DNA from 3 places in the Aeribacillus sp. SP014 genome. Region 3 is predicted to be linked to each of the others. Evidence: predicted binding sites of a transcription regulator. Region 3 holds the regulator's gene; each other region holds the start of a gene.

Region 1 (10,767 bases), 240 kb from region 3:
ACGATGACTTGTTTAGCCTTTTCAATGAGCGGGCGAATTTCCTCTTTCGGGAATGGATGAATGAGACGGATATGCGCATGGTTCACTTTCACTCCGTCTTCTTCTAGACGTTCCATCGCTTCCTCAATGGCCCCTCTTGTCGAAATGTAGCCGATGAACAAAATATCCGGCTCTTCATGCTTGTCATTTTTATGAACTTTATTGTTGAACTCTATTTGTTCTAATTTGCGAAGCCGTTTTTCCATTTGCGCCTTTCTGTTTGCGGCAGCTTCCGAAGGTTTTCCGGTTTCATCGTGCTCAACACCTGTCACATGGTGGATGCCGTTTTTCATTCCAGGAATCACTCGCGGCGATATACCGTCTTCTGTTATTTCATAGCGTTTGAAATACCCTTGATTGCCTGCTTCCGGAACTAATTCTTCATTTAATAGTTTTCCGCGCCGAATTTGGATAGATTCATAGGAAAGAGGTTCAACCGTTTGCTTACCAAGAGAAAGCTGCAAATCAGAAAGTACAATCACAGGGCATTGGTACTCTTCCGCTAAGTTAAACGCCTCAACCGTATCATAAAATGCTTCTTCCACCGTGCTCGGTGCAATAACAATTTTTGGTATCTCTCCATGTGTTCCGTAAATCATAGCCATTAAATCCGATTGCTCCTGCTTAGTTGGAAGTCCAGTGCTCGGACCACCGCGCTGTGTATCAACTATGACTAGCGGAGTTTCCGTCATGCCTGACAGACCGATCGATTCCATCATTAATGATAAACCAGGACCAGCAGAGGAAGTAAATGCCCTAGCGCCAGCATAGTTGGCTCCAATCGCCATTGTGGCTGCAGCGATTTCGTCTTCCGTCTGAATGACAGCTCCTCCTAAATCTGGAAGCTTTTTAATCAAATATTCCATAATTTCCGAAGCGGGAGTAATCGGATAGGCAGCCATAAAGCGTGCACCAGCGGCAATCGCACCTAGAGCGATGGCGTCGTTTCCAATCATGAACATCCGCTTTTGACCATCAGCTTTTTCCAAATAAAGATCTGAACGGTCAAACCCTAATTCTTCTTTTAAATATTGGGCGCCTTTTCTAATCGCCTCCATGTTGTTTAAGACGACTTGTTCGCCTTTTCTTCCGTAAGTGTCTTGTACAACTTCCTGAAATAATGACGGGTCAAGATTCAAAATTGCGCTTGTTGCACCGATTGCAACCATGTTCTTCATTAAAGATGTTCCCAGCTCTGAAGCGATTTCCGTAAAAGGTACTGAATATAAGGAAACATTGCTTCCTTCAGGGATTTTCGGTCCAAACTTTGCATCGGCAAGAATAACTCCGCCGTCCCGCAATTCGTGAAAATTAAAATCGATCGTTTCTTGGTCAAAAGCAACAAGAATATCTAAATCATCGCTTATCGTTCGAACTTTCTTCGTGCTGACACGAATTTTATTGTTTGTATGTCCCCCTTTAATTCGTGAAGAAAAGTGGCGGTATCCATATAGGTAATAACCAAGCCGGTTGAGCGTAATTGCAAAGACTTCTCCTGTACTTTCGATTCCTTCTCCTTGCTGCCCACCGACTTTCCATGAGAGTTGGTTTACCATTTCTATGTTACACTCCTTTGGATCTAAAATATCTTTATCATTTCCGGTATTTTAGAGGCCCACTGCCTTGCCGAAAAGTCTATGATGATGAATTATGCTATTTTTAGCCATAATAACCTTGTTCTGGCAGCAAAACCACCATACCTTAAAATTTTTGGGATAATCCTAAACGATTTCAATTTTATCCCTAAATAATCAAAATTACAAGTTTAAATGCTTGTAATGACAAAAAATTTTAAATATTCACCATTCTTTATTTCTGTATAATGAAATTATAATAAAACCGATAAATATTATCAACATTTTAAGCAAAAAACAGTCTGCAACCGAAAAGGAGTGCAGACTGTTTAGCTAATTTATTTAAACATGTTATCTCGGCTCAACAATCAATTTAATGGCTGTTCGTTCTTCACCGTCTATTTGAATATCTGTAAATGCCGGAATACAAATTAAGTCAACACCGCTCGGAGCTACAAATCCTCTTGCTATCGCTACCGCTTTTACAGCTTGATTCAATGCTCCAGCTCCAATCGCTTGAATTTCGGCGGCTCCACGCTCCCTCAGCACCCCTGCTAGCGCTCCGGCGACAGAATTCGGATTAGATTTTGCTGAAACTTTTAATATTTCCATTTCCTAGTTCCCCCTTCATTTTTTACAATGGTTCGTGAAAATTTATTGGAACAAATGCTGTTAGATGCATTGTTCAAAAGACCCATCACCTCTTGAACAATTGGTTCCATCCCATAGTTACTATATTCCCTAAAGTTTGGCAGTATTCCTGCTTATTTTTAATTTTTTTTTATTTAATTTATTCAAAATAAACGTGATCATCATTGATTAATATTCGTTTGATCGATTTCGCTTTGCCGGTTCCTTCCTCAATTTCCACTAATACGGCATTTAATTGTCCTCTGCCTTCATTGATTTCAAACCGAACAGGGAGATTCGTTAAAAATTTTTTTAATACTGCTTCCCTGTCAACTCCTAAAATACCGTCATATGGTCCTGTCATCCCGACATCGGTAATAAATGCCGTTCCTTTATCTAAAATTCTTTCATCGGCAGTTTGAACGTGTGTATGAGTGCCAACCACTGCGGAAACTTTCCCATCCAAATACCAGCCCATCGCTTGTTTTTCGCTCGTTGCTTCCGCATGAAAATCAACAAAAATATATGGAGTTCTTTTCTTCGCTTCTTGAATCAATTCATCCGCTTTCCGAAAAGGGCAATCGATTGCCGGCAAAAATGTTCTTCCCTGGAGGTTTATGACTGCAAGCTCTTTTCCATCCGCTTCCACGTACACGATTCCTTTTCCTGGTGTGCCTTCAGGAAAGTTAGCCGGTCGAACCAACGCTTTTGCTTCATCGATAAATTCAAAAATTTCTTTTTTATCCCAAGTATGGTTGCCCATTGTCACTGCCTGAACTCCCAATGAAAGAAGCTTCTGGTAAATTTTCATAGTTATTCCTTTGCCATGTGCAGAATTTTCACCATTGACAATTGTTACTTCAGGATTATATTTTTTCTTCAGCTTCGGCAAATATTGTTCAACCATTTCTCTCCCTTTTGCTCCTACCACATCGCCTACAAATAAAACTTTCATGATGAATTCCTTTCTAAATGTTTATTATATAGTTTTGCATAAATTGAAAAAAAAATAAAGCGGCACATTTTCATGTACCACTTTATTTGGCATATTCAACCGCACGAGTTTCCCTAATGACGGTCACTTTAATATGTCCAGGGTAGTCAAGCTCTTCTTCGATCCGCTTGCGAATATCTCTTGCTAATCGATGAGCTTCTAAATCATCTATTGCATCCGGTTTTACCATGATGCGAACTTCGCGGCCTGCTTGAATGGCGTACGATTTTTCCACACCTTCAAACGACTCGGAAATTTCCTCCAATTTTTCAAGCCTGCGAATATAATTTTCAAGCGTTTCACTGCGGGCACCCGGCCGTGCTGCCGATAAAGCATCAGCCGCTGCAACTAAAACCGCAATTACCGATGTCGGTTCTTCATCCCCATGATGGGAAGCAATGCTGTTGATGACAACCGGGTGTTCTTTATACTTCGTTGCCAGCTCCACGCCGATTTCAACATGGCTTCCTTCTACTTCGTGGTCAATGGCTTTTCCGATGTCGTGCAGAAGCCCTGCACGTCTTGCAAGGATTTGATCCTCACCTAATTCGGCAGCCATCAATCCGGTTAAAAAGGCAACCTCTATTGAATGCTTCAGCACGTTCTGGCCATAGCTCGTTCGAAATTTCAATCTGCCTAAAATTTTGATCAAATCCGGATGAAGACCGTGAACGCCAACTTCAAATGTCGTTTGTTCTCCGATTTCCCTAATATGCTCGTCCACTTCCCGCCGCGATTTTTCCACCATTTCTTCAATTCGCGCTGGATGAATGCGCCCGTCTTGAACAAGCTTGTCAAGCGCAATTCTTGCTGTTTCACGGCGAATCGGATCAAATCCTGATAAAATAACCGCTTCCGGTGTATCGTCGATGATGAGGTCGATCCCTGTCAACGTTTCAAGAGTGCGGATATTTCTTCCTTCTCTGCCGATAATTCTCCCTTTCATTTCGTCATTTGGCAAATTCACAACAGAAACGGTCGTTTCAGCCACATGATCTGCTGCACAGCGCTGTATAGCAAGGGAAAGAATTGCCTTTGCTTTTTTGTCTGCTTCTTCTTTCGCCTTTGTTTCTGCTTCTTTCACCATTACAGCAATATCATGAGAAAGTTCCTTTTCCACTCGTTCAAGGATGATTTGTTTCGCCTCTTCACGCGATAAACCCGAAATGCGTTCAAGCTCTATTTGTCCTTCTTGCACCATCTTTTCCACTTTGCTTTCCATCTCTTCAATATGCTGTTGTCTTTCATTTAGAGAATCTTCTTTTTTATCTAGCATCGCCTCACGCTTATCTAATGATTCATCTTTTCGATCGAGATTCTCCTCTTTTTGCATTAAACGGTTTTCTTGTTTTTGAAGTTCATTTCTTCTTTCGCGAATTTCTTTTTCTACTTCCAAACGAAGCTTATGAATTTCATCCTTTGCTTCCAGAAGCGCTTCTTTTTTCGTTGCTTCAGCTTCACGCTTAGCATCTTCAAGAATTTGTTCCGCGGCGTTTTTTGCACCCGCTATTTTCGCTTCAGCAATGGATTTTCGAACAAAATAACCAACAACTGCACCGACGATTAGGCCAAGCAAAATGGAGATGATTTCAATGAGTTCCATTCTTTCACCTCCTCTTGCTATGAACTTGTCACAAAGAAAGTGTCGGCATTACACATTTACTCTCCCAATAACATTTTCCAAAAAAATATGTTAAATATATTGCAAAAATGAAAAAATATACATATCCATTTTAAATGTGGGAATAACCCTTGTCAAGTTTTCATCTTGTCGAACAAAGGATGGGGCTTTTTTTGATCAAAAAAATAAGACCGGCTACTCCGCCAGCCTTACGCTAAGATGTGCGTACATTATTCATCCAAAAGCTCGAACGTTTCCTGCCCCTCTTGCACAGGTTCATTCGTTTCAAGGCCATATGCCTTGCGAATTTCTTGCTGAATGGCATCGCGAATATCCGGATTTTCGCGCAAAAATTGCTTTGCATTTTCTCTTCCCTGTCCTAAACGCTCCTCTTGGTAAGAATACCACGAACCGCTTTTTTGTATAATATCCAATTCCGTTCCCAGGTCGATGATTTCTCCTTCTTTTGAAATCCCTTCCCCGTACATGATATCAACTTCTGCCGTTCTAAAAGGAGGCGCTACTTTGTTTTTGACAACTTTAATTTTCGTTTTGTTTCCTACCATATCATTTCCTTGTTTCAGCTGTTCAGCTCTGCGCACTTCAAGGCGGACAGATGAGTAAAATTTCAGCGCGCGTCCCCCTGGAGTTGTCTCGGGATTTCCGAACATGACGCCCACTTTTTCCCTTATTTGATTAATAAAAATCGCAATGGTTTTCGACTTGCTAATGGCTCCTGAAAGCTTCCGAAGCGCTTGTGACATAAGACGCGCCTGCAATCCGACATGCGCATCGCCCATTTCGCCTTCAATTTCCGCTTTTGGGACGAGTGCTGCGACCGAGTCAATGACAATGATGTCGACTGCACCGCTGCGAACGAGAGCTTCTGCAATCTCAAGAGCCTGCTCGCCGGTATCGGGCTGCGACAAAAGCAGTTCATCAATATTAACACCTAAATTTTGCGCATAGACAGGGTCGAGCGCATGTTCCGCATCGATGAACGCTGCTTGCCCGCCTAGAGCTTGAACTTCAGCAATGGCATGAAGGGCCACTGTCGTTTTACCGGAGCTTTCCGGTCCATATATTTCAATAATCCGACCTCGAGGATATCCGCCGACGCCAAGAGCTGCATCCAATGCCAGCGATCCGCTTGGAACTGTTGAAACTTTTCGCTCAGCTTGTTCTCCAAGCTTCATTATCGAACCTTTTCCGAATTGTTTTTCAATCTGTTTTAACGCCATTTCCAAGGCAGCTTGACGATCATGATTCAATACAATTTCCTCCTTAAAAAATTGATAGCTTCAAAATAAATATACCGTGTTTTTTCCTGTTTGCCAAGAAAAAAGGGAACATTTATTCGTTTTTTAATTTTCATTATATAAAAATTAAAAAACCGGATGAAGACGCTCATAACCGGTTTTCCATTTCCTTTATTACATTCATTACATAGTAGCAGCCATAATTTGCCGTTCTGTGCCTGATCCCTTCCCGAGTACCGGAAAGATGAAGCTCAAAGACTGCCGTCGGCCGATCGTCGATTTGAATACCGATATAGACAGTCCCAACTTCTTTTCCTTCAGAAGGATCAGGTCCTGCCACTCCCGTAAAGCTGATGCCGATATTGCTGCCGGTCAATTTTTTTATATTTTCCGCCATTTCTTTCGCACATTCAGAGCTAACGGCTCCTTTTGTTTTCAACGTTTCTTCCGACACGCCAAGAACATGCTGCTTCACTTCGTTTGTATAGCAGACAATTCCTCCAAGCACAATATTCGAAGCGCCTGGAAAATGGGTCAGCTGTTCGGAAAAAAGACCGCCCGTCAAACTTTCTGCAGCCGAAATAGTATATTGCTTTTCTTTTAGAAGCTTCATAAGCTGCTCTTGGATCGAAGTTTCACCGTGTCCATAAAAATATCGGCCAACACGGCTTAAAATCTTTTTTTCTGTTTCGTCAATCAGCTTCAGCGCAGTCGACTCATCTTCATGTTTTGCTGTCAGGCGCAATGTTACTTCGCCGTCTTTTGCCAGCGGCGCGATGGTCGGATTTGTTTGCTGATCAATCAGATCCTCTATATCTGTTTCAAGCTGAGATTCGCCGATGCCAAAGAAACGAAGTACACGCGATATGATTTTTTCTTTTAACCCGTAATGATATTGCAAAAACGGCACACCGTAGTTGATAAACATCGGCTTCATTTCTTTCGGAACGCCCGGCATTAGCAAATATGTAATTCCGTTCGCCTCTAACGCCATTCCTGGCGCCATTCCGTAATGATTTGGCAAAACAGTAGAACCTTCCAAAACTAATGCTTGTTTCCGATTGTTTTCCGACATTGTCCGTTTCGTCCGTTTAAAAAAATCCTCAATGTTTTTCATCGCCGCCTCGTCGATCACGAGGCGTTTATTCAAAATACGTGCAATCGTTTCTTTCGTCAAATCATCTTTTGTCGGGCCGAGCCCGCCGGTAAAAATGATGCAATTCGACCGTTTTTTTGCCGTTTCGATCGTATGCTTGAGCCTTTCAGCATTGTCTCCAACGACCGTATGATAAAAAACATTAACACCTATTTCGGCAAGCTTTTTTGATATAAATTGGGCGTTTGTGTTGGCGATCTGTCCAAGCAACAGTTCTGAACCGACAGCAATAATTTCAGCATTCACATTCATACAATATCCTCCACATGGTTATTTCGAATTGACAAACGCGTGTTTATTTTTCATGAAATAGTCCCATCCAGATAAAATGGTAAAAAAGAGCGCAACCCACAAAGCAATGTCTGCAAATGGAAACGAAATCCATTCAAAAGGTATATTATGTAAAAGCAAAGCGGAAATAGCCACGATCTGTGTCCATGTTTTTATTTTGCCGAGCATGTTAGCTGCTACGACTTCTCCTTCACCAGCCAGAACTAAACGCAATCCGGTTACGGCAAATTCACGGCTGATGATCAGAATGACAATCCAAGACGGAGCAGCACCTATTTCCACCAATATGATGAGAGCTGAAGAAACGAGCAATTTATCGGCAAGAGGATCTAAAAACTTTCCTAAATTTGTCACAAGTCCAAGCTTGCGTGCATAATATCCATCAATCCAATCGGTCGTCGAAGCTAAAATAAAAATGAGGGCGCCAACGACATGTTTGACAGGGATGACTTCTTCACCGACCGACCAATTTCCCCAATTAAAATCGCCCAGCATCACAATCATAAATATTGGAATTAGCATAATTCTTGATACAGTAATTCGATTTGGCAAATTCATTTTGTACCTCCACTAGCATAAAGTAAGAAAGAATAAGCCATCTCATACGATGACTTATTCATTCTTGTTATTTAAAATGATAATATCCTGCCGAACCATTTTATTCGGGTCCGTTTCATAAGAAACGGCTTCTCCATTCACTTGAATGGTCGTAAATCGAGCATCGCCTACAACGATTTTTGCTTCTTCTTCCGCTGTTACATCAACCGTTTTCTGCTCATTTTGTCGCATCATTCCTGCAAAAAACGATTTTCCTTTTCCGTTCTTCACTTCTATCCACGAATTCCCATTGGTTGAAATATCGATCACCAATTTGTCCGCATTGGACAATTCATATACGGTTTCTTTCCCTCTTACTTCTTTTACCGTCAATGTTTGCTTCGTTTCATTTTCGGCGTTCTCATCTTTTTTCTCCTCTTGTTCTGTTTCTTCAACCGAACGGTCTTTTTCATCGACAATATTATTTTGCTCTTTTTTCTCAGGCTCCACGCCAGAGGTTTCTATTTTGACGGATTTTGTATCGTCCTCCGTCTGAACGCCTTCATCTGTGCTTCCACGCTGGGAAAGCACCCAAACGATAATCGCCACCAAAATAATAACAGCGATGACGGCAAGCTTCGGCAACAGCTCTAAAAATTTGGAAGCCGGCTTTGGAAGCTCTTTATGCGTTTGAACGCGGGACAATTTCTCAGGTATCTCATCATATGTACTTGGTATTTCATTTTTATACTGTTCAAATAAAACATCCGGATCAAGGTCAACCGCTTCCGCGTATTGTTTAATAAACGCACGCACATAAAAATTCCCCGGCATGATCGAGTAGTTTCCTTCCTCAATGCCGATTAAATAGCGCTTTTGAATTTTAGTTATTTCCTGCAAGTCATCGAGTGAAATGTTTTTTTCCAGCCTAGCTTGTCTCAGATGGTTACCTAACTCGCTCAAAACGTACCCACCTTTCTAAAAATCAAATCCATTATAAATTGAGTGGCCAAACGGCTGATGATTATTTTCTACAACGTCATACGTAATTTCTTCATCAGGGTGATGTCTAAGTTCAATAATGTAGTCGAAATCATCCAAAGTATATTCGGAGCTCTGAACGAAAATATCTGGATGCTCCACGACTTTCGTTGCCGGAAGCTGCATCACTTCCCGAACTAATTGCAAATGCTGTTCAGAGCCTCTTTTCATCGTGACGATTCCATCTAAAATAAACACGTTATCTGTCCGGTATTCATCAGCAATCAGCCTTTCCCGGACAGTTTGCTTCAGCATGGTTGAAGAGAGAAAAAGCCATCTTTTATTCGCACAGACGCTCGCCGCTACGATCGATTCTGTTTTTCCGACACGCGGCATTCCGCGTATGCCGATTAATTTATGACCGTCTTGTTTAAAGAGCTCGGCCATAAAATCAACAAGAATACCAAGCTCATCGCGAACAAAACGGAACGTCTTTTTATCATCTGCATCCCGTTGAATATAAAAGCCATGACGGACAGCAAGACGATCTCTCAGCTTAGGCTGCCGCAATTTTGTCACTGTTATGTTGTCCATCGTATTCAGAATAGATTCAAGCCTTTTAATTTGTTCAATCGTTTCGCAGCGCAGAAGCATCCCGCGGCGCATATCATCAACGCCGTTAATCGTAACGATATTAATGTTCAGCATACCGAGCAAAGACGAAACATCTCCCAGCAGCCCCGGCCGGTTTTTTTGAATTTTATATTCTAAATACCATTCAGTTTTTTCCACCTTCAAAGACCCCCAAATAACACACCTATAAATTTATAATAAATCATTTTAGATAAAGAAGAAAGGATAATTGCAAGGAAAAAATAAAGGGCATCTTGGTCATTTCACCAAGTGCCCTAACTTGACAGTAATAAATGAAAAACATCCTAATGGACGCTGTCATTTTGAACAAGTTTCACCATCATGTTGGCGATTGCATGTTGCTCCTCTTTTGAAGCGACACTCCACAGATCGTGAAGAATTTTTTCTTCAGGGTTTTTCGGCTCCACTTGCTTTGCTAAATAATCACCGATTTCATACGCTAAATTGGAAATAACCTCTTGGGACAATCCGCCGCTTTCTGCTTGCTGGAGGCGATCCGCCAAAAAATCTTTCCATTGATTCCAATTTTCCAATACTGACATATGTTCCCCTCCTTTATCGTTTAATCAATTTTTATTTTCCCTTGATCATGCAGTTTTTATACGGGAGAGGGAATCAGCAGTACCATCCTCCATTGACAGCAATCACCTGACCTGTAATGTAGGAAGCTTGCTCGCTAATAAGGAATAAAACAACATTCGCGACTTCTTCAGGCTTTCCATTTCTTTCAAGGGGGATGCTGTTTTTAATATCTTCCAATTCTTCAGGAGAGAATCGATCATTCATACTTGTATCGATCATGCCTGGCGCAACGGCGTTGACGCGAATATTGGAAGGCGCTAATTCCTTCGCTAGTGCTTTCACAAAGGAAATTTGCCCCCCTTTTGCCATGGAATACAAAGCTTCACAGCTGGCTCCTGTCTGCCCCCATATAGAGGAGATGAAAAGAATGCTTCCTTTTTGTTTTCTTATCATTCCACTGACTACTTTTTGAGTAATAAAAAAAGGCGACGTGAGATGAAGCTGTATAA
Region 2 (10,767 bases), 580 kb from region 3:
ACCTATTGGCAGTACATTGTGAAAGGAAGTATTCTTGTACTAGCAGTCTGGATAGATATTGCAAGCCGTAAAAAAAATAAGTAGTTAAAAATCTGCGGCAAAAGGGCTGAACTTTGGATATCATTCATAGTTTCAGCCCTATTTGTATTGGTAAAAAATGCACCAGTATGCTGTATATAATTATGAAGACTATATCAAACTATGGAAAGCTTGGAATAAACCTCATTTCATTTCCTATCCTTGTGGTCATTTAGGCATCGTATTTCAACGAAGGAAAATCACTAAGGACGGAATGTGATTTATTAAATGTAAAATCACATAAATAAAAAAGCCTATAGGTAATTCTAGAAGCAATTAAGAAGTTCGATAACTAAACTTACCTCTTAAATAAGCCTAATTTTTTTGCTGCTTTTTTCTTCCATTTTTTAAAATGTTGTTGACATGGTTTTTGACCGTTCGGATGGAAATGAACATTTCATCTGCAATTTCACGTATTATCTATGAACTCTAATATTTTTCATTCGGTTGCGTTAGTTGTGATTGGATTTTTTCCATCTTATATTGATTTTCTATCTTTTTAACTTGCAAAATTCTTTGGTCAAGTCCAAATTATTGTGTAAATTCCCCCTATGAACTTTACTTTCTATAATTTGGATGGGGATGTTTAATAAGTCGTTTTTCGGCTTATAGACGCTCTTTTAATGTTTTAGAAATGTTGATAGATTGATATTTTTCAATGAGGATTTGACTTTTTAGACAGCCTCTATTGGATATATTTTTTAACTATCACTTTTTTGATTAATTCTTTCACAAACCGTTTCGTTTATATCTAAATTCGGTAAAAAATAAATTAAGATAGAAATGAAGAATATTTATGAAAGGAGTGAAAAAATGAAGCAATACCATATCATTGTTTCAGGACGTGTGCAAGGAGTGGGGTTTCGATATTTTACGCAATCAAAAGCGGTCGAGCACCAAATTTCCGGTTGGGTTCGAAACAGGATGGACGGAACGGTTGAAATCGTTGCAGAAGGAGAGGAGCAAAATTTACAGAACTTTCTTGCCTCTATTCAAAAAGGTAGTCCTTTTTCAAAAGTTGAAAATATACAATTAACGGAACATGATGAAGTGGAAGGCTTTCAAAAGTTTGATATTCGTTATTAATCATTAAAGCATCAATATGATAAAACACCCCTATTTGTACAAGGGGTGTTTTAATGAGGCAACACTTTTAAATTGAAAAATGTCATTAGATCGGCCACCAATGGAAGCCGTCTTTGGCAAGAAGTTCATCCGCTTCTTTAGGACCCATCGAGCCTGCCTCATAGTTAGGGAAGGCCGCTTTTTTACGGGACCATGCATTTGAAATCGGATCAACATATGCCCATGATAAGGCGACTTCATCCCAGTGGGTAAAGTTCGTGGCATCGCCTTGCATGCAATCATATAGCAATCTTTCATATGCCTCCGGAGTGTTCATGCCGTCGATGCCGTTATTGTTGTAAGAAAGCTTAATTGGTGTAGCCTCTGAGCTTACTCCCGCTTTTTTGGCATTGAGATGAAGCGTAATCCCTTCATCAGGCTGGATATGGATGACAAGCAAGTTTGGAACGCGGTCGCTTTCCTTTTTAAAGTAAAGGTTCATTGGAATATCTTTAAATTCGACAACAATTTTTGTTGATTTTTCTTTCATCCGCTTTCCTGTGCGAATGTAAAAAGGAACGCCTGCCCAACGGTAATTGTCAATCAAAATCTTTCCGGCCACAAACGTTTCTGTATTGGAATCGGGATCTACATTTGCTTCTTCTCGGTAGCCGATAACCTCTTTTCCATTAATTATTCCCTTTGTATATTGGCCTCTTACAAAATAGCTGTCGACTTCATTTTCCTGAATTGGCCGTAAAGCACGAAGCACTTTAATTTTTTCGGAACGAATTTCGTCAGTCGTTAATTTAATTGGCGGTTCCATCGCAAGCAAGGCCACCATCTGCAGCATATGGTTTTGCACCATATCTCTGAGCGCACCGGATGTTTCATAATAGTTGCCCCGGTCTTCCACGCCGAGTGATTCGCTTGAAGTAATTTGAATATTGGAAATAAAACGGTTATTCCATAAATGTTCAAAAAGCGCATTGGCAAATCGAATGACTTCAATATTTTGCACCATTTCTTTTCCTAAATAGTGGTCGATTCGGTAAATTTGCTCTTCATCGAATGCGGCGCGGATTTCATCGTTTAATTTTTGGGCGGAAGCTAGGTCATGGCCGAACGGCTTTTCAATGACAAGTCTTGTCCATCCGTTTGTATCTTTTAAACCGTGCTCTTTTAAATTGTTAGCGATGATTCCGAAAAATTCAGGCGCCATCGCCAAGTAAAAGACTCGGTTCCCTTCCGTTTGATATTTTTCATCCAAGTCGGAAAGTAAGCTTTTTAAGCTGTGATACGAGGACTGGTTCGATACATCAAACGGATGATAATAAAAATGCGAAGTAAAGGATGTTAGATCGCTGTTGACGGAAACTGCATTTTCAACGGAATCTTTAACATTTTCCCTGAACGTTTCGTTCGTCCATGGTCTTCTTGCCACGCCAACGACCGCGAATTCTTCGCTGATCTTACCGCTTTGATATAAACGGTAAATGGATGGGAATAATTTCCGTTTTGCTAAATCTCCTGTTGCTCCGAATATAATGATGATTGCTTTTGGTAACTGGATTGTATTCACTGAACGTACCTCACTTTATCGTTTTGCTATAAATTTTGCTAAAAATATGTACCCGTTCAAATATTTAATTTTAAAGGTAAACGTACTGTAACGCAAATAATATTTGCTGATTTTTCTGCTAAATATTGAATGAATGTATTATAATAACAGATAAAAAGACATTTGGAGGAGCGAACGTTGAATCTTTATTTTTTAGGAACAGGTGCTGGTCTGCCGGCCAAACATCGAAATGTGTCTTCCATTGCGCTTGAATTGCTTGAAGAACGCGGTTCTATTTGGCTGTTTGATTGCGGCGAGGCGACACAGCACCGGATTTTATATACGAACATCAAACCGGCAAAAATTGAAAAAATTTTTATTACGCATTTGCATGGTGATCATATATACGGACTTCCCGGTTTGTTAGGAACAAGATCCTTTCATGGCGCCGAGAGCCCGCTCGTAATTTACGGTCCTCCCGGCATTAAAGAATTTGTGGAACAAACTTTGAAGTTAAGCTTTACTCATCTTAAATATCCGCTTATTACAAAAGAAATATTTGACGATGAAACCGTTTTTGAGGATGATCAATTCATCGTTAAGGTAAAGAAATTGGAGCACGGCATCCCTTCATTCGGTTATCGGATTATAGAGAAGGATCTGCCCGGAACACTTTTAGCGGATCGATTAAAAGAAATTGGAGTAAAACCTGGACCTATATACAAAAAATTAAAAAATGGCGAAACAGTCCAACTTGCTGATGGAAGAGTTTTGAATGGAAAAGATTTTTTAGGTCCTGTCAAAAAAGGACGGATTGTTTCGATTTTGGGTGATACAAGATATTGCAAGCAAAGCGTCGAATTATCAAAGGATGCGGATGTTTTAGTGCATGAGGCGACATTTGCAAAGGATGAAGAGCTTTTGGCCTACAATTATTTTCATTCGACAACAGTTCAAGCAGCGCAAATTGCTTTAGAGGCAAACGCAAAAACGTTATGGCTGACGCATATTAGCTCGCGATATCAAGGCGAAGAGGATTGTCAAATGCTTCTTGCTGAAGCAAGGGCTGTATTTCCAGAAGCAAGCCTTGCCCATGATTTTTTATGTGTCCCAATTCCTAAAAAGTAGAAAATGGTATGGGGATGCCAAAAATGAAACTTTCGCCGCCTTTTTTACATAGAATAAAAGAATCGTCTACAGGCATATTTAGTCCTATAATCGGGCAAAAAAATCGTCGACATGATTCTTGCAGAATCTCTGAACTTTCAAAATTTTTTCGGTTGCGGCAATGAAAGAATTATATGTTGATTCAACACTCACTGTATGCTTTGGAAAATGCAATATGCAAACAAAAGCTGCCTCAAAAGGCTTTTTTGAGACAGCTTCTTCTTTTATACGCGCCATCCGCGTTCATATTGTGTCGGCGATTCAATTTTTGCGTTTAGTTCATTAGCTGCATGGTAAGGCCAATATGGATTTCTCAATAATTCGCGGGCGACAAAAATAAGATCCGCCCGGTTGTTTTTTAAAATCTCTTCCGCCTGCAAAGGTGAAGTAATTAAGCCGACTGCCCCTGTTTTGATGTTTGCTTCCTGTCTGATTTTTTCGCTAAATGGCACTTGGTACCCGGGATAAAACATCTATATTTGCCGGGACAAGCCCTCCTGAGCTGACATCAATCAAATCGACACCATCCTCTTTCAGCCATTTAGCAATTTGTACGTAATCATTTATCGTCGATCCGCCTTCAACATAGTCACTGGCGGAAACACGGACAAACAACGGGCCTTCCCACACTTTCCTTACGGCTTGGATAACCTCTTTTAAAAACAGGTAGCGGTTCTCTAAGCTTCCGCCGTACTCATCATTGCGCTTGTTTGATAGCGGAGATAAAAATTCGTTAATGAGATAACCGTGGGCAGCATGGATTTCGATGATATCAAAGCCTGCGTCCTTAGCTCGTTTTGCTCCTAATTGAAATTTTTCAACCGTTTCTTTTATTTGTTCTTTTGTGAGTTCTTTCGGTGTACGGCTGTTTTGATCAAAAGGAATTGAAGATGGGGCGAATATGTCTCCGCTCACATTTGACTTTCTTCCTGCATGAGCAAGCTGGATGCCTGTTTTCGCTCCGTATGATTTGATTTGCTGCACAAGTTCAGCCAATTTTATAATATGGTCATCTTCCCATATACCGAGGTCCAATTCAGAAATTCTGCCTTCCGGCGCAACAGCTGTTGCTTCAAGAATGATGAGGCCCACCTGTCCAACCGCTCTTGAAATGTAATGTGTGAAATGAAAATCTTCAAGAAATCCTTTTTTATTTGTGGCTGAGTACATGCACATCGGCGACATGACAATTCGATTTTTCAATGTGACATCTTTAATCGTAAATGGAGAAAATAATAATCGGTCTTTCATCTTTTATTCGCCTCCCTAAATATTTCCTTTAAAATTTTAGCAATTATGATTATTTTTGTCATATGATCTGCTTGGTAAATATAAAAAAGGGGTTCAGTATTGCTCGCTGAACCCGAGTCCGATTTCAGATTATTGTTCGTTCACCAGTTTTTCCTCCAAAGCGCTGTTTAATTCTTTTGACCGTTCTACTGCCCGTTTCACACAGCTTATAATAGCTTCATCTACGTGATGATTGTTTAAGACGCTTAAGCCGGCTTCAGTTGTGCCGCCTGGGCTCATTATTTCTTTTCTTAGAGTAGACGGCTCTTTGTCAGACGTTTTTAACATTAATGCTGCCCCATAAAGTGTTTGAACAATGAGGGAGCGTGCCATGGACTTTTCTAAACCGATTTCTTCTGCTGCTTTTTCCATTGCTTCTACTATGTAATAAATATAGGCTGGTCCGCTTCCTGCCAGTCCTGTGACGGCATCGAGCTTGTCTTCTTCAACAATTTCGACTGTTCCGATCAATTGAAACAGTTCAACAGCTGCTGACAGGTCACCATCCGTTGCATATTGTCCTTGTGCCAAGGCGGTTGCTGATTGTCTGATGGTAGCGGACGTATTCGGCATTGCTCGAATGACGGGAATACGTTTGTTGAATAATGTTTCAATTGCTTTCGTTGAAACGCCTGCAAGCATGGAAATAACAAGATGGTTTTCTGTTGCGTATTCGCGGACTGTTTTTACTGCCTCGTCAACGTCCTTTGGCTTCATCGCGAAAAAAATCGTTTTTGTGTTGTCAAACAGATGCTTTTTATCTTTTGTCATCGTGACGCCGTATGTTTTTTGCAGCTCCTCGAGCCGCTTTTCATTGGAACGGTTTGTCACAACGATCTCTTCTCTCCGGCACTTGTTCCCGTTGATCAATCCGGATATAATAGCTTCCGCCATAGATCCTGCTCCGATAAATCCAAACTTGTACATAAAAAGAGACTCCTTCCTGATCGTTTTATATGTTTTGAACTTCTTCCCTATAAACTTAGTTTAAAAGAGAAGAGATTCAGTGGGAAAGGTAGCGAGAAAACGTTTTACTATTCATCTGTTAAGCAACAGAAGCGCATGCTTTGGATGGGCTTGTATGATGAAATGTTTCCCTGCCTTAAATTCTAAAAGCGTTGTAGAATTAATTTTTTATCAGTTCCAACTGCTTGTCAAGTATACTTATGAATTATTCGAATAAAATGACAAATTGATTTATCATGTGTAAAATAAGTTATATTAAAAAATTAAAGGCGGTTTGCAAAAATGTTCAGCAAAGATGCAATTTATAAAATAACGATCCCTATACCTTATCCGATTAAAGATGTGAACGTGTATGTTGTAAAAGGGGACGCATTGACATTAGTGGATGCAGGGATGAAAACGGAGGAAGCGTGGAGAGTTTTTGAACGTAAGCTGAAGGAAATAGGGCTTGTGCCTGAGGATATTGAGCAAGTCATTCTTACCCACCATCATCCTGACCATATCGGTTTGCTCGATTTTTTAGATGGCGATCTTCGTGTTTTGGGCCATCGTTTGCTTGCTCCTTGGCTTTCTCATGATGTGCGTTTTTTTGATCGGCAAAAGGAATTTTTTTTAGAATTATTGAAGCAGTTTGCCGTCCCAGAGTCGTTTGCGTCACACTTAGATCATCTTGATCTTTCCTTATATCCACGCAATCATCCGCTGACCTCCTCCATTCAAGAAGGAGATGAAATAGACGGGATGCCTGGGTTTACGGTCATTGAGACTCCTGGACATGCCCAAAGCCATATCGTTTTGTACAATGAGAAAGACTGCCGAATGATCGGCGGCGATCATTTGCTGAAAACCATTTCCTCCAATCCTGTTCTTGAAATGCCGTATGAAGGAAAAGAGCGTCCAAAACCTCAGCTGCAATATAATGAATCTTTGAAAAAGCTTTTGCATATTCCGATTTCTGTTGTCTTTCCGGGTCATAAAGATGAATTTTTCGATCCTCATCTGTTGATTCGGAACCGTTTAGACAAACAGCATGAACGCGCGCTCACCGTATTAAAGCATTTAGAAAAACAGGAAATGACGGTGTTTGCTCTTTGCAAGCTTCTTTTTCCGTCTGCTTATCAACAAGAGCTTTTATTTGCTATATCAGAAACTGTTGCTCAGCTTGATTATTTAGAACAATATGGAAAAATTAACAAAAGAATAGAAAATGGAGTTTTACTTTTTTCCGTGCAACGAAGAGGTGACAAATAAATGAATTCGCGGCTTAAAGATCGATTGGTAGTTATTACGGGGGCATCGAGCGGGATCGGGGAAAAAATCGCAAGGATCGTTGCAGAAAGCGGTGGACACTTAGTTTTGCTGGCTAGGAGGAAGGATCGTCTCAAGAAACTTTCGGATGAGCTACAAGCCTCTCACTCTATTTCTTGTACATATTACGAACTGGATGTCAGTGACCTTGACGCAGTTTCCGAAGTATTTACGGACATCACAGAGAATTTTGACCGAGTGGATGTTTTAGTCAATAATGCTGGTTTTGGTATTTTTCGAAATGCAGAGGAAGCAACATTCGAAGAGATGCAGCAAATGTTTAAAGTAAATGTGTTCGGATTAATTGCTGCGACAAAGCTGGTTCTTCCGAAGATGCTGGCCCAACGGGAAGGGCATATTATTAATGTCGCCTCTCAGGCTGGCAAAATAGCTACTCCGAAATCAAGCATCTATTCTGCTACAAAACATGCTGTTTTAGGCTTTACGAACAGCTTGCGGATGGAAGTGGCGGACCGCGGGATTTTTGTAACATCTGTCAATCCGGGTCCAATTGAAACGGATTTTTTCAATCTTGCCGATACGTCAGGGGATTATGTGAAAAACGTCCAACGCTGGATGCTTAATCCGGAAGCTGTTGCACAAAAAATCGTGAGCGTGATGCTGACAAATAAACGGGAAATTAATATGCCTGTTTGGATGGAGCTTGGCGGGCTTGTTTATCGTCTCATGCCCTCCCTATTTGAAAAAGTTGCCGGAAATTTGTTTCGGCAAAAATGACCGGGAGCATTATGCAGGAAATGAACAGAAAGCTGAAGGCGGACTTTTCGCTAAAATCTCCGCTCTCACTTCTGAAAAGGCGCGTCAAGCGTCTTTTTATTTTGATAAAAAATTCAGCTCTTTCACCGATTTGTCTCCAACTTAAATCTTCTAAAAAACGCGGCTGTATTTTGAATAAGCTTTCCAAGCTTAATATCTGTTTTTCGATGCCGTACTTCGTTGTTATGCTCCTTTTGTACCGCGAAAAATGGCGCAAATTCCCATTGAAACCGAACGTATATTCCCATACAATAAAAATAAAATAAAACCGAACATACATTCTCATGAGGGGATGATGGAATGAATTATGAATCGTTTCCAAACCGGCATATATTATGCATCGATATGAAAAGCTTTTATGCGAGCTGTGCGGCGGTCATACTTGGGCTTGATCCTTTAACAGCCCACATTGCTATCGTTGGGGACAAAGAGCGGACAGGAAGCATTGTATTGGCCGCTTCACCAAAACTGAAGGAAGATTTCGGAATTCAAACCGGATCCCGCTTATTTCAAATTCCAAACGACCCCCGCATCCGCCTCATCACTCCGAAAATGGCGACGTATTTACGGATTTCTGCTGAAATTACTCGGCTGCTGAACCGCTATGTTCCGAAAGAAAACATCCATGTTTACAGCGTAGATGAATGTTTTATTACTGCAGATGGAACAGAAAGACTTTGGGGGGATGCGCATAGTCTGGCCGAAAAAATTGTGGAAGATTTACGAAATGAATTTTCTCTCCCATGTGCGGTCGGGATCGGTCCAAACATATTGATGGCGAAGCTTTGTCTAGATTTGGAGGCGAAAAAGAAAGGTATAGCGGAATGGACGTATGATGATGTCAAAACGAAGCTGTGGAGCATCAAGCCGTTGCGTAAGATGTGGGGGATTGGGGCAAGACTTGAAAAAACGTTAAATCGAATGGGAATTTTTACAGTCGGTCAGCTCGCAAATTATCCGTTAGAGCTCCTTGAAAAGAAGTTCGGCGTCATGGGGAATCAGCTTTATTACCACGCATGGGGAATAGATCTTTCCGACATAGGCTCTCCGATTATGCTGGGGCAAATCAGTTTTGGAAAAAATCAAATATTGCTTCGCGACTATCCGGACCCCGAAGAGGTGAAATGCGTCATCTTAGAAATGTGCGAGGAAGTGGCAAAAAGAGCGAGGGAACACCGGATGGCGGGGAGAACAATCAGCCTTGGAATCGGCTACAGCCAAAAGGAAGGCGGAGGAGGATTTTACCGTTCAAAAACGATGGATGTCTCAACAAATATTACGATGGATCTTTATCGAGCCTGCCTTTTGCTGTTTGATCGTTTTTATGAGGGGAAGACAGTCAGAAAAATTTCCATCTCTCTTTCCAACGTGGAAAAAGACAGCGGCATGCAGCTTGATTTGTTTAGGCCGAACCGCATAAAAGAGCATCGTTTAGGATATGTAATGGATGCGATTCGGAACAAGCACGGCTCCAATGCACTGCTGCGCGCTGTTTCGTATACGAAGGCAGGAACGAGTCTTCACCGCAACAAGCTGATCGGCGGGCATTATGCGTAACGAATATGAAGAAAAGAAAGCAAAGGATGGGATAAACAATGATTCAGGATCGTGGAAGCATAAAATGGACAGCTATGATGCTGCCCGAGCATGTGAAATTACTAAGGAAATACAATGAAAGTTTAGATAAAGTCGAAAAACCGGTTTTAGATGAACAAAAATATGAAGAATTTAATGAAGTTATCTGTGAGGCTATGGAAGAGAACATTACTCTACAATTCACCTATTATCAAAAAGGTGAAATAAAGAAGCTTGTCGGCAATATTCATTATATCGATCAGCTAAAAAGAGAATTACGAATTGTTGATTACTTGACTAAAAAACATGTTTTAAAATTAGGAGATATTATTGAAATTGAGCAATACTAAGAAAACAGCATTAGAAATACAAATTTAATAGGGGTAGCGTAAGGTCAGGAAAATGCAGATTTACAACGCTTAGAAAATGACGATAATTAACAGCCCAATTTCTAAAAATTTGAGAAATTGGGCTTTTTGCTACTCTACCATCGGTGTCCTATAATGGAATAACTAAAACATGATCTCAATCTTAAAATCAATTAATTTTTCTTTCACTAAAAAAGCACCCGTTAGTAAATAAGTGACATTCACGGTTAACTAAAAACAATTAAGTTTCACTCTGCCACTATAGGGTCATTTTCTGGAATAAGTAAGAGAATTATTTTCTTAGCTCCTGTAATAATTTACACTTATTAAAAAAAGCTTTGACATTAGCTGTGTCAGGGCGTCCACAACAAGAGTATTGGGGCATGAAGAAAAAGCGTTTTTGTAGCTATCAACTTCTTTAAAGCCTCTCAGAAGCCCTCACAGGCTTTCTAAGGGCTATCCTATTCTATTTCCGCCAAAAAGTTGAACAGTCTGCTTTATCCTGAATATTAAATTCAATCATTTTCTCCAGCAATTCGTAATTTACCGGCTCATTCCACGGAATTCGAAACAAGCCTTTGGTAGCGCTGTAGCCAGCTTGGGCGATTTCAT
Region 3 (10,767 bases):
GAAGCTGTGAGACGTGCTGTAAAAGAATTGATAGATGCATATGAGTCGATTAATCCTTAACGGTTTTCATCAACTTCGCCGAAGTGCACGAATTAATGGAAATGTTAAGGCGATGGGGGTGATTTCATGCTTGAAGGCTGGTTTTTATGGTTTATTCTCATATGGGTTGTGTTTCTTATAACTATGTTATCGATTGGCGGCTTCTTCATGTTTCGCAAATTTTTGAAACGGCTGCCGAAAGAAGACGGAAAATCTGAACTTGATTGGGAAGAGTATTATATTCAACAGACTCGGCATTTATGGTCAGAGGAACAAAAGGCATTGTTAGAAGAATTGGTTGCACCGGTTCCAGAGCTTTTCCGCGATGTTGCCAGACAAAAAATCGCAGCAAAAATCGGTCAACTGGCATTAGAAGAAAAAGCTCCATCTATTACGCAAGATTTGGTCATTCGAGGCTATATTATCGCAACTCCAAAACGGGACCATAAATTTTTAATTAAAAGACTAAAAGAAAAAAATATCGACTATTCCAAATATGAAGCACTCTTTTAAACAAAAACATAAGCCTTTCGGGGATTTGTCCCGAAAGGCTTATTTATATGGAATAAACGGTAACCTGCTTTAAACAGCCGGCAGCTATATGTATTTTTTACGTTCCGTTCAGTTGATTTTTCAGTTTTTTATACGAAATGAACATCGCAATTCTCCAAGGCACAATCATTCCAAAAGCCAGCAGCCAGAACATACCGCTTAATTCGCCAACATCGATAGACGCGCTTAAATAAGATTTTAGCAGAATTCGTACAACTAACAGACCAATCAAAATGTAAACAAAAGCTTTTGACCTTTTTAAATAGATTTCTTCTCCCCGAACTTCAAAAGTAGAGGTTTTTATTAAAAAAATCGAAAAAATCAGCCCGACTGTCAACGCCTCCAAAATTTCCATCGGCGTTATGCGGAATTGCGGAAATAAATACATAAGGGCTCCAGTGCTCATAAAGATCGGAGGCAAAATAATTTTTTTCGCTGTCGCCGGCTTTTTAGCAGCCTTTGTTCTGATCAAAATTACGACAATGCCCATTAATACAGCCGTAATAGAAGACCAAATGACCATGCAGAACCATCCTTTTATTTTCAGCTTCTTTCTTTAATAATATTATAGAAAAAATAGCAAAATGAAAAGGCTAATTCATAACTCTTTTGATGGCTTCCATCACACGATCTTCATCAAAAGGCTTTGTAATAAAATCGAGTGCTCCTGCTTCTATCGCTTCGATAACCATTTTTTGCTGTCCCATTGCCGAACATATAATGATTTTCGCATCCGGAAATTCCTGTTTAATTTTTGTAATAGCCTCAATGCCGTTCATTTTCGGCATTGTGATATCTGTGATTAATACATCTGGTTGTAATTGTTTGTATAATTGTACCGCTTCGATGCCGTTTTCCCCTTCTGCAACAACCTCAATACTATGCTTTTTCAAAATGTCCTTTAATGTTTCCCTTAAAAATTTCGCATCGTCAACGATCAATGCTTTCAAATTAATTCCACCTCAATTATCCTCGCAAACTAAATCCTTTGATATTATACTACTTTCTGTCACAAAAAAGTACCGAGAGGTTTAAAATATTGTCAAAAATCTCGTTTTTCTCTTAAATGACTAAAAATTAAAACCCGGTTGGTAAAAATATAAGAATTTTGTTCATCCAATTAATAATTTTAGTCATCCAATCAAAAAACAGCAGAATTCCCATGAAAATCATGAATATGCCTCCAATTTTCATGATTTTCACATTATGTTTTTTGATCCAATTCATCCGCCCGATGAAGAATGATAAAATAAAGAACGGTACTGCAAAGCCTAGCACATATGCTGTCATATACAGAACTCCAGAACTAGGATTGGTTGCCGCTAAACCGATTACTACCATAAGAATTGGGCCCGTACATGGAGTCCATCCAGCTGCAAACGCCATACCAATCAGAACAGATCCAAGAAATCCGGCTGGACGATTTTTGAATTCAATCCTTCTTTCCTTCATTAAAACATCAGGTTGAAAAACACCGAGAATAACAAGTCCAAAAAAGATAATGAGGATCGCTCCTATTTGTCTTATCAGATCTTGATAGTTCAAGAAAAAGTTTCCAATCAAGGATGTGCCGAATCCCATTGCGATAAAAATGGCAGAAAAACCAACTAAAAAAAAGAAAGTATGTAATAAGCTTCTTTTTTGCAGCATAGCGTTTTCAGTTTTCAACTCATTAACCGATACCCCAGTTATATACGATAAAAAAGCAGGATATAAAGGCAAGCTGCACGGAGAAATAAACGATAAAAAACCTGCTCCAAATGCTAAAAACACATTAATTTCCGACATTTTGCTGCTCCTTCCAAAAGATTTACCTCCATTCATTCTAACAGATCATTGAATAAATGTTTAAAAGAACGTTTGACATTTTCCGCACATTATTACAATGAACCTTCCTGCCATGAATACCATATTCTTACAACTTCTTATAACGAAAAAAGAATTAATCTTACCTTGAGAAAGGAAAGACTAATTCTTACTTCACAATTCCGTATAAAACAACGCATATATTAAATAGTATAGATAAAAATTACATGATGTCAAAAAATATGATTGGTCATCATGAACTAATTTAATGAAAAATCATTCAATAATGCCTGAAACGAAATTATTTTAATTGATTTTGCATCGCTTTCATCATTTGATTGATTTTCTTCTGGGACGGTTTCATTCCCATTTGCATCATCATCATTTTCAACATTTGTTCGTTAATAGGTGGATTTTTCTTCAAATAATTCATCATATACTTTCGAGCGATAAAAAAGCCTAGCGCTACGCCGGCAAGTAATGCCAGAACAGCGATTAATATCGCCAGCCAAAGTTCCATCTTATTTCCTCCTTCATGTTGTCTATCATACAGTGTACTAAACCATATGACATTATACAATATTTCATTAGCAAATTTCCGCAACTTTAGACAAATTTTCTTTCTTTAATCGGACTCAGCCACCCGTATCGTTCATTTGTAAAATCCATGGCAAAAAAATAAGGATCAAATTTTCCCAATATATCAAAAAACAATAACTCACCGTCAAAGCTGCCGGTACAAATCATTTCAATATACCGTTCCTTTAAAACCATAGTAGCTTGTCCTTTTTGATTTTCCATTTGGATGGCGTGAATCGATGATACCTTTTGATAATGGTTTCGATGAGACAAGAATGACTGAAGCAGCAAATCTATTTCTGAAATGGGAATGGCTCTTGAAATATAATTGACTTGCCTTTCCAATTGTTCAAAAATAGGATGCGTTTTCCTTGTCCAAAAAAATTCTTGATATAACTGAAAAATTTTCGATTCCCTATGATAAAAATGCTCAGCAAATTCCTTTTTTATCAAATACAAATAAAAGTGCCTCATGCGCTCACCTCATTGTTACATTCCTTTTTTGCTATTATAAAGCAAGGAATGTAAAAGGTTTGTCTTATGGTGGCGGATAGAGGCACTAATTTTGGCGATTATTTCCGAACTAATTCTTTTACTTTTTCGACAACATTTTCAACAGTAAAACCGTACTCGCTTATAATTTTTTCCCCAGGTGCAGATGCTCCAAACTTGTCGATAGCTAAGATTTCACCTTCAGATCCGACATAGCGCTCCCAGCCAAGCGAAGATGCCATTTCGATCGCAAGACGCTTCGTTACGCTGCTAGGAAGAACTGATTCTTTATAATCTTTTGATTGCTTTTCAAAACGGTCCCATGACGGCATGCTGACGACTTGCACATCAATTCCATCGGATGCAAGAATTTGTTGAGCTTTAATAGCTAATGCTACTTCTGAACCTGATGCAAGTAGAAGAGCATCCGGTTGATCCGATTTCGCCGGTGAAATGACATAAGCGCCTTTTGCAACACCTTCTTCAGCATTTTCTTTCGTACCTTTAATAGTTTCTAAATTTTGGCGCGTTAATACTAATGCAGTCGGTGTTGATTTAGATTCCAGCGCAGCCTTCCACGCAGCTCTTGTTTCATTTCCATCAGCTGGACGAATGACAGAAAGATTCGGCATTGCTCTCAAAGAAGCTAATTGTTCAATCGGCTCATGTGTTGGTCCGTCTTCTCCAACCGCTATGCTGTCATGAGTGAACACGTAAGTTACAGGGAGATTCATTAATGCTGCTAAACGAATCGCTGGCCGCAAATAGTCAGAGAAAACAAAGAACGTTCCGCCAAAAACACGTAAACCTCCATGCAGAGCCATACCGTTCAATGCTGCTCCCATGGCAAACTCTCTGACACCAAACCAAATGTTTCGTCCGCTGTAATCTTCCGCAGAAAAGTCTCCTGAACCTTTTATTGTCGTTTTGTTTGATCCAGCTAAGTCTGCAGATCCCCCGAAGAAATAAGGAACTTTTTCAGCTATTGCATTTAATACTTCTCCAGAAGAAGAACGGGTTGCAACGCTTTTTCCTTCTTCATAAAAAGGTAAAGATTGATCCCAATTTTCTGGCAATTCACCATTGATTGCTGCCTTTAACTCTTTTGCAAGTTCAGGATATTCTTTCTCATACTTTTCAAACAAATTATTCCATTCAATTTCTTTCTGCTTTCCACGTTCTTTTACATTTTTCTCAAAATGCTCATAAACTTCTGCTGGAACATAGAAATCTTCTTCAAATGTCCATGCATAGGCTTCTTTTGTCAATTTTGTCTCTTCTGGGCCTAACGGCGAACCATGAACGGAAGAAGTGCCTGCTTTATTCGGCGAACCATATCCGATTGTTGTTTTTACTTCAATTAATGTCGGTCGTTGTTCATCCAATTTGGCTTCTTCAATTGCTTTCGAAATCTCTTCAATGTTGTTGCCGTCCTCAACGCGCAGCACTTGCCAGCCCATAGATTTAAAGCGCTCTTCTACATTTTCTGAGAATGATTTATTTAAATCCCCATCTAGGGAAATATCATTCGAATCATAAAGAACAATTAATCGTCCAAGCTTCAAGTGACCAGCTAAGGAAGCTGCTTCAGAGGAAATCCCTTCCATTAAGTCACCGTCACCGCATATGACGTATGTGTAATGATCAACAATATTGTATCCTTCTTTATTGTATGTAGCTGCTAAATGACGTTCTGCCATCGCCATTCCAACGGCCATTGCTATTCCTTGGCCTAATGGTCCAGTTGTTGCGTCAACGCCAGGTGTATGTCCGTATTCAGGATGTCCAGGTGTTTTGCTTCCCCATTGACGAAACGACTTAATATCATCCATGGAAAGATCATAACCCGATAAATGAAGCAAGCTGTAAAGCAGCATCGACCCATGTCCGGCAGATAAAACAAAGCGATCTCGATTAAACCAATTAGGGTTTTCAGGGTTAATGTTCATAAATTTCGTCCACAGCGCATAAGCCATTGGTGCGGCGCCCATTGGCATTCCAGGATGTCCGGAATTCGCCTTTTCAATCGCGTCAATGGATAATGTTCGAATCGTCATGATGGATAAATCTTGAATGGAATGAGTCACCATTATCATCCTCTCATCTGTATTTTCAGTTTATAATCTTATCTTTATTGTTGTAATAAGGCAACACCCCATCCATTAATGCAGCCTTTTATTTTTTAATTTTTTCAATTTTTCCGGTGTAACATCATTACCTTTTGGATCAATCACTGTAACATTTTTTAAGGTGTTTTGAAAATCCCGACGAAACGACTCTAAATATTCCTGCCTTAATTGCTGCTGCTCAAGCTTTTCCTCTTGCGTCAATCCTTCTGACTTAGACTTTTTAGATAGTTCATTAATACGGTTAAGTTTTTCTTTTGAAATCATAAGCTGAACCCCTTGTATATTTTTGCCGCGCTCTTTTATCATACTAAATGCAACCACTAATGACAACAATTATTGCTATGATTCGCCTTTTTCTGACAAAAATTGTTGATATCTGCGATGGACAGTAGCTTTTGAAACGTCATAGCCGAATCCTCTTAATGTTGCCGCTATTTCTGAAAATGTCAGGCCGTTTTTCCGCAATCGGTCAATCTCCTCGATCGGAACTTCTTTTCGCTCTCTTTTATAGGAAGAATTTCTATTCTTTAAATTTTTTTCAGGCCTGTACCCATTTTGTATAGCTCTCAACATTCCCCGCTTTATTTTCAAATTATGAATTTTTCGTTGATATTCTTCGACAATTCCTATGATTTCAAGCACCATCGTGTCTGATTCAGACAGTTCCATCTCCCCGCGATGGGCAGCGGTGAAAATTTTCACACCTTGTTTCAAAATGGAATGGACAATGGCGATTTTGGCATTCCCTCTGCCAATTCTTGTTTCATCCTGTATTAATACCGCTTCAATTTCTTTCTCCTCAATCAATTCCAGCAGTTGAAAAACCCCTTCACGATCAACATCATACCCGCTCGCTTTTTCTTCTATCACTTCAACAACTTCCATACCGTTTTCAGCTGCGAGCTTTAACAGCTCGTCCTTCTGTCTTTTCAAAGATGTTTCCTGCTCATCTTTTTCAGTGCTGACTCTTGCATAAACGACTGCTCTCATGTTAAATGCTCCTTGCGGTTATTCTTTGTTTGCCAAATATTCAGCATTGTAGTATTTATTTTTTTCAATCGGAATGACGATTGTTTCCCCCGGTTTTACAACAAGGCTTTGGAGATTGTTTCGCTCCTGAACCCATTTAACAAACTCTGAATGAGACATATTGTCATATTCTTTATATTCATCAGCGATTTTCCACAAACTGTCCCCTTCCTTCACTTGAACCTCCAAATAATGATCGAGCTCTTCCCTTTCTCCAGTATACGAAATCGCCAAAACTGCCGCCATGATGACAAGGAAAAAAGAAACGATGTAAGACCATGATAATTTATCCATTTAGAACCGCCCCCTGAAACAGAATATTTGTTCGGTTTTTTGTTTTTAAGTATAAAAGGGAACACATGTTTCTGTCAAGCAAATATTCGAACTTACGTTTGCTTTTTTGGAAAAATCATGCTATAATCGACACAAATTGATATGACTGAGGTGCTTGACATGTCAACAAAATTATCTAAGAGACAACAAGATATTTTGAACTTCATTAAGGAGGAAGTAAAAAAGAAAGGATACCCTCCCTCTGTAAGAGAAATCGGCGAAGCGGTCGGTCTTGCCTCCAGTTCAACTGTTCACGGGCATTTAGCAAAGCTTGAGAGCAAAGGACTGATTAGAAGAGACCCCACAAAGCCGAGAGCCATTGAAATTTTGGACGATGATGGCAGCCACCTTCTAACAAACAATGTGATCAACGTGCCGGTCATAGGAAAAGTGACGGCTGGTATTCCGATCACTGCCGTTGAAAACATCGAAGAATATTTTCCGCTTCCGAATCATATTGCATCAGGTGATGATCAACTTTTCATGCTTGAAGTAGTCGGAGAAAGCATGATCGAAGCAGGCATTCTGGACGGAGATTTAGTTATTGTCAGACAGCAGCAAACAGCCAATAACGGCGACATCGTTGTCGCGCTCACAGACGACAATGAAGCGACCGTAAAAAGGTTTTTCAAAGAAAAAGACTTTATACGGCTTCAGCCGGAAAACCCAACAATGGAACCGATTATTTTAAAAAATGTGACAATACTCGGAAAAGTGATCGGGCTATACCGTTCCATACACTGAATATTCGATGTCTCAAAACAGGTGAGGCATCCTTTTTCTTTTTATAAAATTTTCAAAATTCCCTCTCTTAGCGATGTTAAATTTTTAAAAATGTTTTCTAATCAATATGTATGCAGACAAGCTAGATTCAATGAAACAAATTTCAGGCGCCTTCTCCGCGCCTGCATGCAAAGCTATTATGCAACAATTCTCAACAGTCATTGTTTTTTGATTTATTTTGTTGTAGAATTTTTTATTGTAGATTTCGCTTCCTTAGCCAGTGCCGGGATGATTTACTGAATTGTTTGAATTCTTCTAACTGCTTAAATTTTAGGTATAGGAGAGGTGCTATGAATCAATTACTTATGAAACAAAGTGAATTGGAAAACGCAAAGCAATATGTCAATGAAGTATTTCAATCCGTGCAAGAAAAAAATCCGAATGAGCCTGAGTTTCTTCAAGCTGTAAAAGAAATATTTGACTCGCTTGTGCCTGTATTTGCTCAACATCCTACATATATAAAGCACGGAATACTTGAAAGAATTGTTGAGCCGGAAAGATTGATCATTTTTCGCGTTCCATGGGTGGATGACGAAGGAAAAGTGCGTGTAAACCGCGGATTTAGAGTGCAATATAATAGTGCAATTGGGCCATATAAAGGAGGCTTGCGCTTTCACCCGACCGTCAACGCCAGCATTATTAAATTTTTAGGATTTGAACAAATCTTCAAAAATTCATTGACTGGGCAGCCGATCGGCGGAGGAAAAGGCGGATCTGATTTTGATCCGAAAGGTAAATCAGATGGGGAAATTATGAGATTTACACAAAGCTTTATGACAGAGCTTTACAAACATATTGGACCAGATATTGACGTTCCTGCCGGTGATATTGGAGTTGGCGCAAGAGAGATCGGATACTTGTTTGGCCAATATAAAAGAATACGCGGCGGATTTGAAGCTGGGGTGTTAACCGGAAAAGGCATTGGTTACGGCGGAAGCCTAGCGAGAACCGAAGCGACAGGGTATGGAACTGTTTATTTTGTTGAAGAAATGCTTAAAGACCATGGATTAAGCTTCAAAGGAAGCACAGTTGTTGTCTCTGGTTCTGGGAACGTTGCCATATATGCGATTGAAAAAGCAACACAATTAGGTGCAAAAGTTGTCGCATGCAGCGACTCTGATGGCTACATTTTTGATAAAAATGGAATTAATCTTGAAACGGTTAGAAGGTTAAAAGAAGTTGAAAGAAAAAGAATTAAAGAATATGTAAATGAACATCCTCATGCAGAATATTATGAAGGCTGTTCCGGAATTTGGTCCATTCCGTGCGATATTGCCCTCCCATGCGCTACTCAAAATGAAATCGATAAAAAAGCAGCTGAACTCCTTGTTTCCAACGGACTCAAAGCTGTTGGAGAAGGCGCCAACATGCCGTCTACATTAGAAGCGATCGACGTGTTTTTATCAAACAATATTCTTTTTGGACCTGCAAAAGCTGCTAACGCAGGCGGAGTTGCTGTTTCAGCATTAGAAATGGCTCAAAACAGCGCAAGATTATCTTGGAGCTTTGAAGATGTCGACGCAAAATTACGTGATATCATGAAGAACATTTACCGAAATTGCGTCAACGCTGCAAATGAATACGGCTGCTCCGGAAATCTTGTCGTCGGCGCTAACATTGCAGGATTTAAAAAAGTCGCTGATGCAATGGTAGAACAAGGAGTCATTTAAAAGATAGAAAAATGGTCATTTCCATCATTTATTCTTTATAGTGAGTAAACATATATGATAATCGCTAAAGCTTTACCTACCCTGCTTTGGCGATTCATCATGCTCACTATAATACCCCATCTTAACTTGAGTGAATAGAAATTGATATCACACCGATCCAAATTCACTCTTCTTTATTTCCACGATTGGATCAAATTTTTCCCTATCAGTGTATCCCATTCAATGAGAGAATTGAAGTTTTATGTCAGATTATCTTACATATTTTTTTACGCTGATGCCTGGATTGATTATCTCTCTTGCTTTTTAAATAAAAAAGACAGATTGCACTGATGTTTGTTTTTCTGCTTCTTCTCTTCTTTACTCTCAATATTTTGTATCATCAAGTATAAAATTTATAGAAACAAAGTAACTGCTATTAAAATTGATTTTTCCAATTAAAGCATTTTATTATTGATATGGTTGCTCCTTCTATCCAGTGCCAATAACCTTCAGCACAAATACTTGTTCATCTAAAAAACACCGAATACGGCTGCCCATCCTCCAATGAAACGGCGGTATTTTCACTGACTGACTTTGGATAAGACGATTCGTTGACGATGTACTACCGACTTTACATGCATCACGTAAAAATGCTAAACTGAACGCAGACAAAATCGACATGCGCCCTAACCGAAAATACAGATCTTTTGCAACGCAAACATATTTCTGGAAGTCATTCGGGGGGGGGGAACAAAATGATTTATCATTTAGCAGGAAAACTTGCAATATTGATCATTAAAATTTTTAGTTTGCTAGAAGTCAAAGGCAAGCAGCATATTCCGGCAGACCGTCGTTTTATTGTTACATGCTCTCATCGCAGCTGGGTAGATGTAGTCTTGCTCGCCGCAGCACTTTTTCCAATTCATGTCCATTATATGGCCAAAAAAGAATTGTTTCAGAACACGCTCATAGGTTGGTTTTTGAAAAAGTTGCATGCTTTTCCAGTTAATCGTGAAAATCCTGGACCGAGCGCACTAAAAATTCCTTTGAAACTGTTAAAAGAAAATAAAGTTGTTGGAATTTTCCCGAGCGGCACAAGAACAGACGAGGAAGTTCCTTTAAAAAGAGGCGCGGTTACAATTGCGATGAAAGCCGGCGTTCCCATATTGCCTGCAACCTATCATGGTCCAAAAAGTTTAAAAGATTTTTTTGCCGGGAAAAAAGCTGTCGTTGCATTTGGCGAACCAATCTATTTAGAGAAAAATGCAAATCAAATTGATGATGCGCTTCAACAGCTTGAACATAAGCTGAAAGCTCTTGAAAAAAGCATAAACGACTAAACATTGACGTTTCTGATCAGCTTGTCATTTTTAGAC

The links. The regulator LexA, encoded in region 3, represses DNA repair genes until DNA is damaged. The targets are predictions, from matches to a motif close to CGAACATATGTTCG.
Region 1: recA (recombinase RecA) is a predicted target of LexA. The motif match lies at 6,205-6,218, and genes of this name have one in related genera.
Region 2: ACVIJU_RS13370 (Y-family DNA polymerase) is a predicted target of LexA. The motif match lies at 8,444-8,457, and genes of this name have one in related genera.

What each region holds. Positions count from the first base shown of each region.
Region 1 is NZ_JBSRXI010000001.1:2,394,147-2,404,913, forward strand. It holds gene ACVIJU_RS11565 (2-oxoacid:acceptor oxidoreductase subunit alpha) at 1-1,595, opposite strand, end outside; gene spoVS (stage V sporulation protein SpoVS) at 1,965-2,225, opposite strand; gene ACVIJU_RS11575 (TIGR00282 family metallophosphoesterase) at 2,404-3,198, opposite strand; gene rny (ribonuclease Y) at 3,281-4,840, opposite strand; gene recA (recombinase RecA) at 5,089-6,129, opposite strand; gene ACVIJU_RS11590 (competence/damage-inducible protein A) at 6,266-7,519, opposite strand; gene pgsA (CDP-diacylglycerol--glycerol-3-phosphate 3-phosphatidyltransferase) at 7,544-8,122, opposite strand; gene ACVIJU_RS11600 (helix-turn-helix domain-containing protein) at 8,177-9,064, opposite strand; gene ACVIJU_RS11605 (YmfK family protein) at 9,080-9,874, opposite strand; gene ACVIJU_RS11610 (DUF3243 domain-containing protein) at 10,021-10,278, opposite strand; gene ymfI (elongation factor P 5-aminopentanone reductase) at 10,352-10,767, opposite strand, start outside.
Region 2 is NZ_JBSRXI010000001.1:2,735,099-2,745,865, reverse strand. It holds gene ACVIJU_RS13415 (sugar ABC transporter permease) at 1-84, shown strand, start outside; gene ACVIJU_RS13410 (hypothetical protein) at 394-486, opposite strand; gene ACVIJU_RS13405 (acylphosphatase) at 892-1,164, shown strand; gene zwf (glucose-6-phosphate dehydrogenase) at 1,250-2,725, opposite strand; gene rnz (ribonuclease Z) at 2,903-3,832, shown strand; partial or broken gene namA (NADPH dehydrogenase NamA) at 4,096-5,122, opposite strand; gene proC (pyrroline-5-carboxylate reductase) at 5,252-6,088, opposite strand; gene ACVIJU_RS13380 (MBL fold metallo-hydrolase) at 6,410-7,378, shown strand; gene ACVIJU_RS13375 (SDR family NAD(P)-dependent oxidoreductase) at 7,379-8,173, shown strand; gene ACVIJU_RS13370 (Y-family DNA polymerase) at 8,513-9,769, shown strand; gene ACVIJU_RS13365 (YolD-like family protein) at 9,808-10,137, shown strand; gene ACVIJU_RS13360 (iron chaperone) at 10,622-10,767, opposite strand, start outside.
Region 3 is NZ_JBSRXI010000001.1:2,154,481-2,165,247, forward strand. It holds gene ACVIJU_RS10500 (hypothetical protein) at 1-60, shown strand, start outside; gene ACVIJU_RS10505 (DUF2621 domain-containing protein) at 127-552, shown strand; gene ACVIJU_RS10510 (CcdC family protein) at 650-1,114, opposite strand; gene ACVIJU_RS10515 (response regulator) at 1,185-1,541, opposite strand; gene ACVIJU_RS10520 (cytochrome c biogenesis CcdA family protein) at 1,669-2,379, opposite strand; gene ACVIJU_RS10525 (YneF family protein) at 2,699-2,917, opposite strand; gene sirA (sporulation inhibitor of replication protein SirA) at 3,004-3,450, opposite strand; gene tkt (transketolase) at 3,549-5,558, opposite strand; gene ACVIJU_RS10540 (DUF896 domain-containing protein) at 5,631-5,861, opposite strand; gene ACVIJU_RS10545 (YneB family resolvase-like protein) at 5,937-6,587, opposite strand; gene yneA (cell division suppressor protein YneA) at 6,606-6,920, opposite strand; gene lexA (transcriptional repressor LexA) at 7,080-7,703, shown strand; gene gdhA (NADP-specific glutamate dehydrogenase) at 8,033-9,412, shown strand; gene ACVIJU_RS10565 (lysophospholipid acyltransferase family protein) at 10,147-10,731, shown strand.